Regions from separate parts of the Streptomyces clavifer genome, predicted to be linked through region 2. Evidence: riboswitches for the same ligand, from Rfam matches in the RefSeq annotation. Region 2 holds a riboswitch; each other region holds the start of a gene.

Region 1 (4,701 bases), 4.5 Mb from region 2:
GACGCCGTTGCGGTCCTTGTAGGGCCCGGTGATGGCGGTCGCCCGGCCCACCTTGATCTTGTACGTGGAGCTGGTCCCGGCACAGCAGGTGTCGTACGAGGCGAAGAGGTAGTAGTAGCCGTTGCGCTTCACTATCGACGGCGCCTCGACCGCCTTGGTCCCGGTGGGGCGGGAGGCGAGGGAGCGGCGTGCGGTGTCCCCCGCGTACTGCTTGCCCGTCGAGGGGTCGACGCGGATCATCTTGATCCCGGTCCACCAGGAGCCGAAGGAGAGCCACCACTTGCCGTCGTCGTCCACGAAGAGGTTGGGGTCGATGGCGTTGTAGTCGCTCGACGCGTTCGAGGTGTACACGATGCCGTAGTCGCTCCAACTGCCCGCCAGACCGGTGGTGGAGCCGGCGAGTCCGATGGCCGAGGTGTTGGAGCCGAAGGACGAGACGGCGTAGTACATCAGGTACGTGCCGCCGCGGTAGGAGATGTCGGGGGCCCAGGGGTCCGAAGCCGAGGAGTAGTTCTTCCACCAGCTCGGCTTCGTCGTGAAGGCGTTGCCCGACCGGCCGAAGGCGGTGCGGTCGGTGGAGGTGCGGAGCTGGAGGCCTTCTCCTGTGGAGTAGAGCAGGTACCGGCCGGACGGGCTCCGGATCATGGACGGGTCGTGGACGACGATGTCGCCGTTGACGACACCGGGGTTGGGGTAGGCGGAAGCACTGCCCGGCACGAGGGCCATCAGCAGCGCGGCGGGGAGAACGGCGAGGGTCCTTCTCAGGCTGCGGCTCATGAGGAGACCTCCTTCGGTCGTGGGGCGCGGGGGGCGCGTCGGTGGCACTGGACAGTCGCCGCCGACCGCTCACTGGTTGCCATGCCCACGCCATTCGCAGGTTCGACATATCGAATAATGCTCGGCACTTCGGACGGGACCGTAGAATCGAACACGTTGCGCGTCAACGGATCGCGCACGGATTCGGCGAACGCGCGCACCCCGTGCGAGATCACGAACAGCACGAGCACGGTGCTTGGTCGGCCTGACACTCGCGGCAGGAGGAGCCCGCCCTCGAGCCGCTCGGGTCCCACCTGCCCCGGCTGGGCCACCGGCAGGTGGGAGCAACCGCTGCGGCTCAGCGGGTCCGGTAGCGCGCGTAGATCAGTCCGCTGTCGAACACGCGCTCCTCGACCAGCTCGAGATCGAGGCGCACCCCCTCGGGGAAGAACCGCTTGCCGCCGCCGACCACGCTCGTGGTGATGAACAGGTGGTACTCGTCCACCAGACCGGCCGCGATCGCCTGGGCCGCGAGGTTCGGGCCGTCGACGGTGAGGTCGTGATCCGCCTCGGCCTTGAGCCTGCGCACCGCGTCCGGGTCGAAGGTCCGCTCGATCGTGGTCTTCGCGCTGGACACCGACTCGAGCGTCGTGGAGTACACGATCTTCTCCGCGGCCCGCCAGTCGCGGGCGTACTGCAGGATGTGCGGCGGCAGGTCGGGCTCGGTGTGCGCGGTCTCCCAGTAGACCATCGTCTCGTACATCCGTCGGCCGTAGAGGTACGTGCCGACGGGCCGGAAGAGGTCGTTGACGAAGGTGTGCACCTCCTGGTCCTCGGCCCCCCTGCCGAGGTCGCCCTCGGCCGCCTCGGCATAGCCGTCGAGCGAGGTGATCATCGAGTAGATGAGCTTTGCCATGTGTCTCCTCCGCCTACGAGCGCGCCGGTCGGTCGGCGGTCCCGCAGGCTGTGACCTCCGCAGGGACCGGAACTCATCGATCGACCGGCCGACCGGTTCCGTTCATCGCCGGATCACGGACGAGGCACGCCTCGTCGGCGGGTTGCCCGCGCAGTGTCGCGAAACGAGTGGCCCACGCCGGTCGCAGACCATCATCGCGACCCTCGTGCCGTGACCGCCGCACCGACGCACCGCCGCACGGGACGTCCTTCCGGCCCCGCCGGCACGCCGCGGGGCCGACGGCGAGTGGGGCCCGACGCAGCGGCCCTGCCGGGGCCCCGTCAGAGCCCGTAGGTGAAGTTCCCGCGGTTCGTCCGCTCCGGGCCGGGCCGCTCGGTCACGCACAGCGCCCCGCCCTCGGTGCCGACGTTCACCAGCCCGGTCGCCCCGCCGTCGAGGCCGACGAACCGCAGCGCGTGCCAGCGCGGGAGCCAGAAGACCCGGCCCCGGTGCCCGGCGAGCAGCTCCCGCAGATCGGCGGGGGCGTGCATCCACACCTCGGGCAGGTCGCCCGCGTGCTCGAAGGCGGCGCGCAGCGCGAACCAGCCGTCGTCACGCACATCGCTGGAGGTGAGCAGCAACTCGACGGCCCGGCCCGGCTCCTGCACGCACTTCTTGGCGTGGATCCAGTGCACGTGGTGCCCGGCGGCGTACTGCGTGCAGCCGTCCTGGTGAATGAGGTGGGGGAGCATGGGCGGTCGCCGCCTTCCGGGGTCTTGGACCCCGGGGCCCGCCCCCGGTGTCCGCTGTTCCCCGCGCGGTGCCGCGCGGAGCGGGTCGTCACCCGGAGCACCCGCAGCGGAAGCGGGGTGCCGTCCAGCGAGCCGGGGCTTGCCACTGGAACTCATGACCCACGAAAAGCGTAACAGGAGCCGAGAGGCCGTCAGGAGGTACGCCCCGGCTCGTCGCGACCCCTCCCCGGGGCGGGGCAGGGGCGTGTCCCGAGCGGTGCTCCGGCGGCGTCCCGGCAGGCGCCCCTCAGCCGTGCAACAGCACGGGAAACGCCTCCATGTCGTTCTGTGTCATCACCGGCAGCTTGCGGATCTCCTCGTCCGGAACGGCGAGCCTCAGCTGCGGGAAGCGTCCGAACAGCGCCGGCAGCGCGATGCCCGCCTCCACGCGGGACAGCGCGGCGCCCGGGCAGATGTGCGGCCCGTGACCGAACGTCATGTGCCGGATCGGCGTCGGGCGGGTGATGTCGAAGGCGTCGGCGTCGTCCCCGTGCTGCACGGCATCGCGTCCGATGGCCCGGTAGGAGATCACCACCCCCTCCCCTTCGGCTATCACCTGGTCACCGACCTGGATGTCCTCCGTGGCGAACCGCATCAGCAGATGGGTGGTGGGTGTGTCCCAGCGCAGCGTCTCCTCGATCACCGTGTCCCACGGGATCTCCCCGTCCAGTACCTTCCTCAGCTGGTCGGGGTGGGCGAGCAGCGCGCGTACGGCGTTGAGGATGAGCCCGATCGTGGTCTCGTGCCCGGCCGCCACCATGGCCTTGAGGTTGCCGACGACCTCCTCCTCGGTCAGCGGCTCGCCGCCCTCCTCGGCGAGGATCAGCGCACTGGTGAGGTCGTCGGTGGTCCGCGCCTTCTTCTCCCGCACGAGCTCCGCGTAGAACACGTCCAGCTCCGCGAGCAGCGCCATGCGCTCCTCCTGCGGGGTGAGCATGGAGAAGAACGCCTTGTAGCGCTTCGTCAGCATCGGGTGCTGCGCCTCGTCCACCCCCATCAGGAGGCCGACGACCCGCATCGGCAACGGCTGGGCGAACACCGCCTTGAGGTCGACGACGCCGTCCTTCCCCTGTTCGGCGAGCGCGTCCAGCAGTTCCTCGGTGAACTTCTCGATGGCCGGGCGGATCGCCTCCAGCCGGCGCGGGGTGAGTGCCTGGGAGGTCTTCGTCCGCAGCCGGCGGTGCTCCTCGCCGTCCACGGTGAACATGGAGCGGCCTGCGTCGATCATGCCGATCAGCGGCCAGGCGTGCGTGACCTCGCCGCTCCGCCAGAGCCCCCACGCGTTCAGGTCCTTCACCAGCCGCGTGTCGACGAGCAGTTGGCGTGCCTCCGCGTGCCGGGTGACGGTCCAGGCGGGCACCCCGAGGAGCTCGATGCGGGCCAGTGGCGCGCCACCCCCGCTCAGCTTCTCGGTCTCACCGTCGAGGTCCCGGACGAGGGGGTCGACGACCACGGTCGCGTGCGGGCAGTTCACAACAGGTCTCCTGTCGTACGTACGGGAGCGAACCGGACGGGAAGCGCGTTCATCCCGCGCAGGAAGGCGGACGGCCGCCGCACGAGGTCCTGGGCCGGGACGGCGAGCCGGAGATCGGGCAGCCGGTCGAGGATGACCTCGATTCCGGTACGGGCGATGGTCTCGGCGATCTCCTGTGCGGGGAAGGGGCAGCGGTACTCGCCGTGGCTGAACGCCAGGTGCGCCCCGTTGCTGCCGTGCGACGCGGTGCCGGGCCCCAGCTCCTGGCGTATCAGGGGGTCGGTGTTGGCCGCGCCCAGACCCAGCAGGAGCATGTCCCCGGCCTTGATGGTCCGCCCGCCGAGCTGCGTGTCGCGGACCGCCCACCGGCCGGCGAGGATCTGGGTGGGGCTCTCCTCCCAGAGGACCTCGTTCATCGCGTCGCCGATGCTGCGCCGGCCGCCGGCGAGCGATTCGGCGAACTGGTCCTCGGTGAGCATGAGGCGCAGGGAGTTGCTGATCCAGTCGGCGGTGGTGAGGTGGCCCGCCGCCGTGATGGCCATCAGGTCGAGCGCGTACTCCTCGTCCGTGAAGGGTTCGGGGTCGGCGAGCATCCGCGAGGTGACGTCGTCGCCGGGCTCGGCCCGCTTGACCGCGACGAGCCGCCGCATGTGCGCACCGAACCGCCCGTACGCCTCCTGGGCCCCGGGGCCCCCGTCGGCCAGGTCCTTCAGGACCCGGGCGATGTCCGCGCCCTCCGCGTCGGGGAACCCGACGAGGCGGGCGAGGACGAGCACGGGCAGCGG
Region 2 (4,701 bases):
CAGAGCGTGCAGCGCCAGCGGGTCCCGTCCGTCGGCAGGGGAACCGTCGTCATCGTTGCGTCCTCTTTCGTCGTTCGTCGAGTCTCGTGGTGCCCAGGTCTTCGATCTCGCGGTGCGCCGTCGAACTGCGGATGTCCTGCGGTAACCCTACGGCCTCGTGCATACCCATGAACACGGCGAGGCGATTCGTCCCGTTCCCTTCGGGTACGTCATGCTCTGCAGGTGATCGATTGGCGGGGAGTCGACTGGCGGGCGCGGGCCAGGGAACTGGGAGCGGCGACCGCACCGGGCGGCGCACCGGTCACCTACGGGCTCATCGCGCTGTGCTGCGTCGTCTTCCTGCTCAGCCCGCTCTCCGGTCTCGCCCCCGTCCGCGGCTCCGCCGACGCCCTGCTCGCCGCGCAGGCCGGGTACTTCGAGCGGTGGGGCGTGATCCCCGGTGAACTCCTGGACGGCTCCGCCCATGCGGCGCTCACGCCGCTGACCGCGCTCTTCGTGCACGGCAGCTGGCTGCACCTGCTCGGCAACATGCTCTTCCTGTACGTGTTCGGCGCGATGGCCGAGGAGCGCATGGGCCATGCCGAGTTCGCGTTCTTCTACGTCTGCTGCGGCTACTTCGCCCTGGTGGTCTACGCGGTCGCGCACTCCGAGTCCGACCAGACCCTGGTGGGCGCGTCGGGGGCGATCTCCGCGGTGCTCGGCGCGTTCCTCCGCCTCTTCCCCCGCACCCGGGTCACCAGCCTCTTCCCCTTCCTCTTCTTCCTGCCGCTGCGCTTCCCCGCCTGGATCGTGCTCGTGTTCTGGTTCGTCCTGCAGTGGCTCGCGGCCCGGGGCGCGGGCAGCGGGCCGGGCGTGGCCTACCTCGCCCATGTGGCGGGCTTCGCCACCGGGTTCCTCTACGCCCGGGTGCGCTTCCGGGGTGGGGTTAGGGTGAAGGCTCCAGCCACGGCCACCGAGGGAGAAAGCAAGCCGTGATCACCGCGATCGTGCTCATCAAAACCAGCGTGGACCGGATTCCCGAGATCGCCGAGGCCATCGCCGCGCTGGACAGCGTCAGCGAGGTCTTCTCGGTCACCGGCACGTACGACCTGATCGCCATGGTCCGGGTGGCCAAGCACGACGATCTGGCCGACGTCATCCCCGGCCGGATCAGCAAGATCCCGGGCGTCGAGGGCACCGACACCCACGTCGCCTTCCGTACGTACTCGCAGCACGACCTCGAGGCGGCCTTCGCCATCGGTCTCGACGCGTAGCACGGCGTACGGCTTCGGCCGGGGACGGGGAGCGCTGCTCCAGTCCCCGGCCGAAGCCGTACGCGGGCCCGTCAGACCTGTGCCGCACCCCGGTCCGGGACGCAGCGCCCGTCCTCCGTGCGGTAGGACCACCGCGCACCGGTGCGCACCAGTTCCCGGACCGCGCCGAGGAACCGCTCGATGTGCTCGTCCGGCGTACCGGCCCCGAAGCTCACCCGGATGGCGTTGAGCGACCGCTCCCCCGGCTCCGCCTCCGGCGCGCCGCACTCGCCCGGCTCCTGCGGCTCGCTGCCCAGCAGCGTCCGGACGAGGGGGTGGGCGCAGAACAGTCCGTCGCGCACCCCGATGCCGTACTCCGCGGAGAGCGCCGCGGCGAAGTGCGAGCTGTTCCAGCCCTCGACGACGAACGAGATGACGCCGACCCGCGGGGCGTCGTCGCCGAACAGGGAGAGCACCCGCACCTCGGGCACCCCCGCCAGCCCTTCGCGGACCCGGGTGACGAGCTGCTGCTCGCGCGCGACCAGCCGGTCGAACCCGGCCTCGGTCAGGGCCCTGCAGGCGGCGGCGATGGAGTAGACGCCGATGACGTTGGGCGATCCCGCCTCGTGCCGGGCGGGCGTGGTGTGCCACTCCACGTCCACGCCGCCGTCGGCGCGCCGGGCGACCTTGCGGGAGGCACCGCCCCCGGCGAGGTACGGCTCCGCGTCCCGCAGCCAGTCGGCCCGGCCCGCGAGGACGCCCGAGCCGAACGGCGCGTACAGCTTGTGGCCGGAGAAGGCGACCCAGTCGACGTCCAGATCCGCGATGTCCACCGGGTGGTGGGGCGCCAGCTGCGCCGCGTCGAGCACGATCCGCGCACCATGGGCGTGGGCCGCGGAGGTCAGCTCCTTGACCGGCCACAGCTCACCGGTCACGTTGGAAGCGCCGGTCACGCAGACGAGCGCCGGCCCGTGGGGGTCGCGGCCGGCCAGCGCACGCTCCAGCGTGGCGACGGCCTCCGCCGGGGTGCGCGGGGCGTCGAGGTACGTCACCCGGGCGTCGCGCCAGGGCAGCAGCGAGGCGTGGTGCTCGGTCTCGAACACGAAGACCTGGCAGTCGGCGGGCAGCGCGGACGCCAGCAGGTTGAGGGAGTCCGTCGTCGAACGGGTGAAGACCACCTGGTCCTCGGGCCGGCAGCCGAGGAAGTCCGCGACCGTCGTGCGGCTGCTCTCGAAGAGGTCGGTGGAGAGCTGCGAGAGGTACCCTGCGCCGCGGTGCACGCTGCCGTAGTACGGGGCGTAGGCGGCCACGTCGTCCCACACCCGCTGGAGGGCCGGGGCGCTCGCCGCGTAGTCGAGGGCGGCATAGGTGACATCGCCGCCGGTCACCAGCGGAACGGTGACATCTGCTCCCAGAACAGGCAGCGGGGCACAAATGGACTGGTCGAGGGCAGCGGTGGAGACAGACATGGCGAACTCCCGTAACAGGCAGGCGAAATCCTCGCGCCGGCGGTACGCGGCAGCACGGGGAAAGGAGAAGAAGGGTGTGCGGAGAAGGGCGAAGAGCCCTATCGCATTCGCTTGCTCACAAGAGGCTCCCTAGGGACCAGGACCCCGGGGGTTGGCATGCACAGATGCCGAGGGGCCCGCGCTTGCCGCAAGCCTCGCTGCCTGCGGCCTGGTCTTCACCCGGGGCACCCCGCCACGGACGGAGGGTTGCCGGACAGCGGGCCGGGGCCGTAGTCGCTGTCACTCATGACCTGCGCAGCATCTTGCCACACCTGCCCGTACGCGCAAGAGCGCAGTCCGCGATCCGGACTGCGCTCTGCTTCGCTTCGCACGCCTCGGGGTCCTTCTGCCCGGATCCGAACGGATCGCGGCACCGGCCCGGCCCCGGCGAAGGGCCTACGCGTTGCTGGCGGCCACCCATCGCTCCAGTGCGCGCTTGGCCGCACCCGAGTCGACCGACTCCGCGGCCCGCGCGATCCCGGCGGCGATCCGCTCGTTCAGCGTGCCCTCGCCCGGGTCGAGGGCGACCAGCGCGGCCGCCGAGTTGAGCAGGACCGCGTCGCGCACCGGACCGGTCTCCCCGTCCAGCAGCCGGCGGGCGACATCCGCGTTGTACGAGGCGTCGGCGCCGCGCAGCGCCTCGACCGGCACCAGCTCCAGGCCGACGTCGCGCGGGTCGAACGACTCCTCGCGCACGCCGCCGTCCCGGACGATCCAGACCCGGGAGGTCGCGGTGGTGGTCAGCTCGTCGAGACCGTCGTCGCCGCGGAAGACGAGTGCCGAGTTCCCCCGGTCGGCGAGCACGCCCGCGACGATGGGCGCCATCCTCAGGTCGGCGACCCCGACGGCCTGGGAACGCACCCGGGCCGGGTTGGTGAGCGGACCGAGGATGTTGAAGGTGGTCTGCGTGCCGAGCTCCTTGCGGGCCCTGGCCGCGTGCCGCAGGGCCGGGTGGAACTTCACGGCGAAGCAGAAGGTGATGCCGGCCTCCTCCGCGACCTCGACCACGCGCTCCGGCGCCAGTTCGAGGCTGACGCCGAGCTTCTCCAGGACGTCGGAGGCACCGCTCGCCGAGGAGGACGCGCGGTTTCCGTGTTTGACGACCTTGGCGCCGGTCCCCGCGATCACGATCGCCGACATGGTGGAGATGTTGACCGTCTTGGCCAGGTCGCCGCCGGTACCCACGATGTCGACGGTGCGGCCAGGCACGTGGATGGTCCGGGCGTGCGCGTACATGGCGTTCACGAGGCCCGTGACCTCGTCGACCGTCTCCCCCTTGGCCCGCAGCGCGACCGCGAACCCCGCGATCTGCACGTCGGTCGCCTCGCCGCTCATGATGCGGTCCATGGCCCACGCGGTGTCCTCGGCGGTCAGGTTCTCGCCGCGCAGGAGCGGGGTCAGCACGCCGGGCCAGGAACGGGCCGCCACGCCTTCGCCGCCGTCCTGGGTCGCCACGTTCATGGTCCGCTCCTGGGGTCCACAGCCGGTAAGGGAACGGTCCCCACCCTATCCAGCCCCGGGGGACAGCGAAGAGCCCCGTCCATCGAATGGACGGGGCTCCTGCTGTGGCGGTCAGCTGAGGTGATCAGTGGTGGCCGTGGCCGCTGGTGATCTCCTTGTACTCCTCGGCGGTGGGCTTGGCGATCTGGTTGTCCTCGCCGTAGTAGCCGCGGCTGAGCCTGGCCCGCAGCTTCTGCACTGCGGAGGGCTTGCGCTCGACACCGTTCTCGTCGACCGTCGGGCCGATCTCGAACGGCTTGTACTGCTCGTGCGCCGTGAGCGTGTGGAGCTGCCCCTGGCTGAGCGGCTCGTGGATCTCGACGAACTCACCGTGCGGCAGGCGCTTGATGGTGCCGGACTCGCGCCCGTGCAGCACCTTCTCCTTGTCGCGGCGCTGGAGGCCGAGGCAGATCCGCCGGGTCACGATGAACGCCACGACCGGGCCGACGAAGAAGGCGATC
Region 3 (4,701 bases), 2.2 Mb from region 2:
CCCGGTAGGCGTGCATGCCGCGCACGATGTTCTTGGAGAGCTCCGTGCGGTCCACCCGCACGATCGTCTTCCGCCCGGCGCCCACCTGCCCCCGCAGCGTCTCCATCCGCTCGTCCACGTCCGCCTCGCGCGAGCGGCGGCGCAGGAAGTCCGCGTCGGCGCCCAGCCCGTGCACCCCGACCCGGGTGCGGCCGGTGCCGCCGAGGATCTCCGTACAGCAGCCGATGAACGCGTCCGCCCAGCGCCGGGTCAGGAAGGCCGCCCGGTCGGCGCCCAGGATGCCGCGCAGCAGCTGCTCGCCGATGTCGTCGGGCAGCAGCCGGAAGTAGTCGACGGGCGCCCACGGGGTGTGCGAGAAGTGCCCGATCCGCAGGTCGGGGCGGAGCTCGCGGAGGATGCCCGGGACGAGTGAGAGGTGGTAGTCCTGCACCAGGACCGCCGCGCCGACGCCGGCCTCCTCGGCGAGCGCCTCGGCGAAGGCCCGGTTGTAGGCCTCGAAGGAGGCCCACTGCCGGCGGAACTCCGCGTCGAAGACGGGCTCCACCGGCGTCTGGTAGATCATGTGGTGCACGAACCACAGCACCGAGTTCGCGATGCCGTTGTACGCGTCGGCGTGGACCCCGGCGTCGATGTCGAGCATCCGGACGCCGGGCTCGGAGACGCCGCGCCGGACCGCCTCGCGGTCGCCGTCGCCCAGGGCCGCGCACACCCACAGCTTGTCCTCGACGGCGCTGAGGCCGGACACGAGCCCGCCCCCGCCGCGTTTCGAGTCGAGCGAGCCGTCCTCACGCAGCGCGTACGACACCGGGCCGCGGTTGGAAGCGACGAGGACCTGGGCAGCGTGCTCGGAGACCATGTAACCGAACCTAGCCCGTCCGGGGACCCGCCAAACGTGACGCCGGCCGTCTTGCTACGCCGCGCGGCGGGACGCGTACTCCGCGACCTCCCGCATCGGCGGCCGTTCCTCCGTGTCCACCGCGTGGGTGCGCGGTACGAAGCCGTTCGCGCCCCGCTCGAACTGGGTGAGGGAGGGCCGCACCAGATGCCCACGGGACAGCCGCAGTTGCGCGGTGCGGTAGATCGCCGCGGCCATCCGGCCGAGCGCCTGCCCGTCCTGGTGGCGGTGCTTGCGTACGCCGACGTCGACCTGGGCCAGTGCGTCCAGGCCCACCGTGTGCAGGGCGTCGACGAGCAGACCCAGCTCCACTCCGTAACCGACCGGGAAGGGCAGCCGTTCCAGCAGGGAGCGGCGTACCGCGTACTCGCCGCCGAGCGGCTGGACGAAGCCGGCCAGCTGCGGCCAGTGCAGGTTGAGCAGCGGACGCGCCACCAGCTCGGTGACCCGGCCGCCCTGGCCCGCGGTGTCTCCCAGCGGCCGGTCGTACATGGCCTTGACGAAGTCCACCTCGGGGTCGGTCAGCAGCGGGCCGACGATCCCGGAGACGAAGTCGGCGGAGAAGTCCCTGAGGTCCGCGTCGATGAAGCAGACGATCTCCCCGCCGGTCACCAGCAGTGACCGCCACAGCACCTCGCCCTTGCCCGGGACGGCGGGCAGCGAGGGGAGGATTGCGTCCCGGTGCACGACGCGGGCGCCCGCCCGCCGGGCCACCTCGGCGGTGGCGTCGGTGGAACCGGAGTCGATCACGACCAGCTCGTCGACGAGCCGGACCTTCTCCATGAGCTCGCGCCTGATCTCCGCGACGATCGCGCCGACCGTCGCCTCCTCGTTCAGCGCGGGCAGCACGACACTCACGCTCGCACGGTGCGGATCCCTCGCCCGGGCGGCCGTGAGCCGGTCGAGCGGGCGGTCGGCGGCTGACCAGGAACGCCTGCTCAGCCAGCGTTCCACCTCTTCCAGCACGGTCGATACTCCCTGTATGTGATCCATCTCGCGGTGCGGACGACTATCTCCATCGCCCGGGGCTTCGGTTACAGTCTTGAACAACGCGGATGGCCCTCGCATGTCGGGGTCGGTCCGCGAATAAATGCCCGGATCCATGATCCGGTGCCACAGCGCTCATCCAGAGGGACTGAGGGAACGGCCCGTTGAAGTCCCGGCAACCCTCCTGCCGACCGCGAGGTCACGGTGGGGAAGGTGCCAATTCCGTCTTGTGGCGAAATACGTCGCGAGGAAGATGAGGAGAAAGGGCCTCCGCCATCATGGCCGTGCAGACAGTTGCAACAAACAACAATTCCTCCGCCGTGGACCTCGGTCCCGCCGTAGCGCTTTCCTGCCGCGAATGCAGCGAACGTTTCGAGCTCGGCCCCATTTTCGCCTGTGCGTCCTGTTTCGGGCCGCTCGAGGTGGCGTACGACCTGCCGAGCGGCTCGCCCGAAGAGCTGAAGAAGCGCATCGCCGAAGGCCCGGACAACATCTGGCGCTACGCGCCGCTGCTGCCGGTCCCCTCGGACGTCGCGGACAAGCCCAACATCAACCCCGGCTTCACGAAGCTGGTCAAGGCCGACAACCTCGCCCGTGAGCTGGGCGTCACCGGCGGCCTGTACGTCAAGGACGACTCCGGCAACCCGACGCACTCCTTCAAGGACCGCGTCGTCGCGATCGCCGTCGAGGCCGCCCGCGCCTTCGGATTCACCACCCTCTCCTGCTCCTCCACCGGCAACCTCGCCGGTGCGGTGGGTGCCGCCGCGGCCCGCGCCGGCTTCCGCTCCTGCGTGTTCATCCCGCACGACCTGGAGCAGGGCAAGGTCGTCATGGCCGCGGTGTACGGCGGTGAGCTGGTCGGCATCGAGGGCAATTACGACGACGTCAACCGCTTCTGCTCCGAGCTCATCGGAGACCCGCTCGGCGAGGGCTGGGGCTTCGTCAACGTCAACCTGCGGCCGTACTACGGCGAGGGTTCCAAGACCCTGGCGTACGAGATCTGCGAGCAGCTCGGCTGGCGGCTGCCCGACCAGCTCGTCATCCCGATCGCGTCCGGATCGCAGCTCACGAAGATCGACAAGGGCCTCCAGGAGCTGATCAAGCTCGGCCTGGTCGAGGACAGGCCGTACAAGATCTTCGGCGCGCAGGCCGAGGGCTGCTCCCCGGTCTCCGCCGCCTTCAAGGCCGGCCACGACGTCGTCCGGCCGCAGAAGCCGAACACGATCGCCAAGTCCCTCGCCATCGGGAACCCGGCCGACGGCCCGTACGTCCTGGACATCGCCCGGCGCACCGGCGGTGCCGTGGAGGACGTGAACGACGAGCAGGTCGTCGACGCGATCAAGCTGCTGGCCCGCACCGAGGGCATCTTCGCGGAGACCGCGGGCGGTGTGACGGTCGGCGTGACGCAGAAGCTGATCGAGGCCGGTCTGCTCGACCCGACGCTGACCACCGTCGTCCTGAACACCGGTGACGGGCTGAAGACGCTGGACGCCGTCGCCCCGACGACCGGCGTGGCGGCGACGATCCGGCCCAGCCTGGAGGCGTTCCGCGCCGCGGGCCTCGCCGCCGCCAACTGACCACCCGAGACCGAAGGAAGGCACCCACATGAGCGTCAAGGTCCGTATCCCCACCATTCTCCGCACCTACACGGGCGGTCAGGCCGAGGTCCCGGCGGAGGGCGCGATCCTCTCGGAGGTCATCGAGTCGCTGGAGAAGGACCACCCGGGCATCGCGGCCCGCGTCCTGGACGACCAGGGCAAGCTGCGCCGCTTCGTGAACGTGTACGTCAACGACGACGACGTGCGCTTCGAGGGCGGCCTGGAGGCCGCCACCCCGGACGGCGCCGGCATCTCGATCATTCCGGCCGTCGCCGGAGGCTGACCGCCGGGCGGGCCCGCGCCGGGCCGCTGACGGACGTGGGTCCGGCCGTCGTGTGCGAGGCAGGGGCCCGGGGTCCCGCCGGCTCCGTCGACTCCATCGGCTCCATTGCGTGAACATCATTGCCCCCTCCGCGAGAGAAGCGGAGGGGGCAATTCTGCAGGATTGAGCGGGGTACAGTTGGGGAAGCCCCCTCAGCTGCCCGCGCCGCCCGCATATGAGAATGCGCCCGGTCGCGATAAGAAGCAGCCAAAGTGCGTGAACCCCTTGAGGCATAAGTGGCCTTTGTCAGGCCCGACTTGCCCCGGAACATCCACGGTTCCCCCTATCCGGGCATTCGGCCATGCCCAGAATTCTCGTCCGATTGACCTGTTGCAGAGGGCAGTTGGGCGGATACATTCGGCCGCGGTCGACGCGTTCCGGCGCACGCCACCCTCTCCTGTCGGAGGGTGACTTCTGACCCGGGCCCGCGAAGTGCGGACCTGCGCAAGGGCCAGTAATAGGGGAGTAAGGCTATGGCTCAGGGCACCGTCAAGTGGTTCAACGCGGAGAAGGGGTACGGCTTCATCGCGGTCGACGGTGGTGCGGATGTCTTCGTCCACTACAGCGCGATCCAGATGGACGGATACCGCACCCTCGAAGAGGGTCAGCGAGTTGAATTCGAGATCTCGCAGGGCCAGAAGGGGCCGCAGGCGGACATGGTCAAGCTCGCCGTCGGCTGAGCTCGGCGCGGTCGGCCGACGACACCACTCACACACGCAGGGCCCGTACCTCCGAAGAGGGGGACGGGCCCTTCGTGCGTGTGTGCGCCCCTCCCGGTTGTCCACCGACGGAGGGGGACGCTTGCACTCGCAGGGGTCGAGTGCTAATTATTGGCGTTAGCACTCTCCAGGTGAGAGTGACAGAACTTGGACCGGGCCGGTGAGGCCCGCAGGCTCTGT

Evidence for each region. A riboswitch is a leader RNA that binds a small molecule or an ion and turns the genes downstream of it on or off. The one in region 2 is predicted to bind S-adenosylmethionine.
Region 1: another riboswitch for S-adenosylmethionine. It lies ahead of OG927_RS28425 (hypothetical protein); the one in region 2 lies ahead of OG927_RS08660 (aminotransferase class V-fold PLP-dependent enzyme).
Region 3: another riboswitch for S-adenosylmethionine. It lies ahead of thrC (threonine synthase); the one in region 2 lies ahead of OG927_RS08660 (aminotransferase class V-fold PLP-dependent enzyme).

Annotation. Positions count from the first base shown of each region.
Region 1 covers NZ_CP107793.1:6,535,898-6,540,598, reverse strand. Annotated here, with positions in the region: gene OG927_RS28435 (arabinan endo-1,5-alpha-L-arabinosidase) at 1-777, opposite strand, end outside; gene OG927_RS28430 (dihydrofolate reductase family protein) at 1,115-1,672, opposite strand; gene OG927_RS28425 (hypothetical protein) at 1,993-2,403, opposite strand; SAM riboswitch class IV at 2,452-2,563, opposite strand; gene OG927_RS28420 (cytochrome P450 family protein) at 2,690-3,916, opposite strand; gene OG927_RS28415 (cytochrome P450) at 3,913-4,701, opposite strand, start outside.
Region 2 covers NZ_CP107793.1:2,022,777-2,027,477, forward strand. Annotated here, with positions in the region: gene OG927_RS08645 (hypothetical protein) at 1-53, opposite strand, end outside; gene OG927_RS08650 (rhomboid family intramembrane serine protease) at 223-975, shown strand; gene OG927_RS08655 (Lrp/AsnC family transcriptional regulator) at 972-1,253, shown strand; gene OG927_RS08660 (aminotransferase class V-fold PLP-dependent enzyme) at 1,325-2,701, opposite strand; SAM riboswitch class IV at 2,875-2,992, opposite strand; gene trpD (anthranilate phosphoribosyltransferase) at 3,137-4,201, opposite strand; gene qcrB (cytochrome bc1 complex cytochrome b subunit) at 4,326-4,701, opposite strand, start outside.
Region 3 covers NZ_CP107793.1:4,206,586-4,211,286, forward strand. Annotated here, with positions in the region: gene OG927_RS18355 (alpha,alpha-trehalose-phosphate synthase (UDP-forming)) at 1-856, opposite strand, end outside; gene OG927_RS18360 (glucosyl-3-phosphoglycerate synthase) at 911-1,861, opposite strand; SAM riboswitch class I at 2,015-2,142, shown strand; gene thrC (threonine synthase) at 2,161-3,459, shown strand; gene OG927_RS18370 (MoaD/ThiS family protein) at 3,488-3,763, shown strand; gene OG927_RS18375 (cold-shock protein) at 4,276-4,482, shown strand.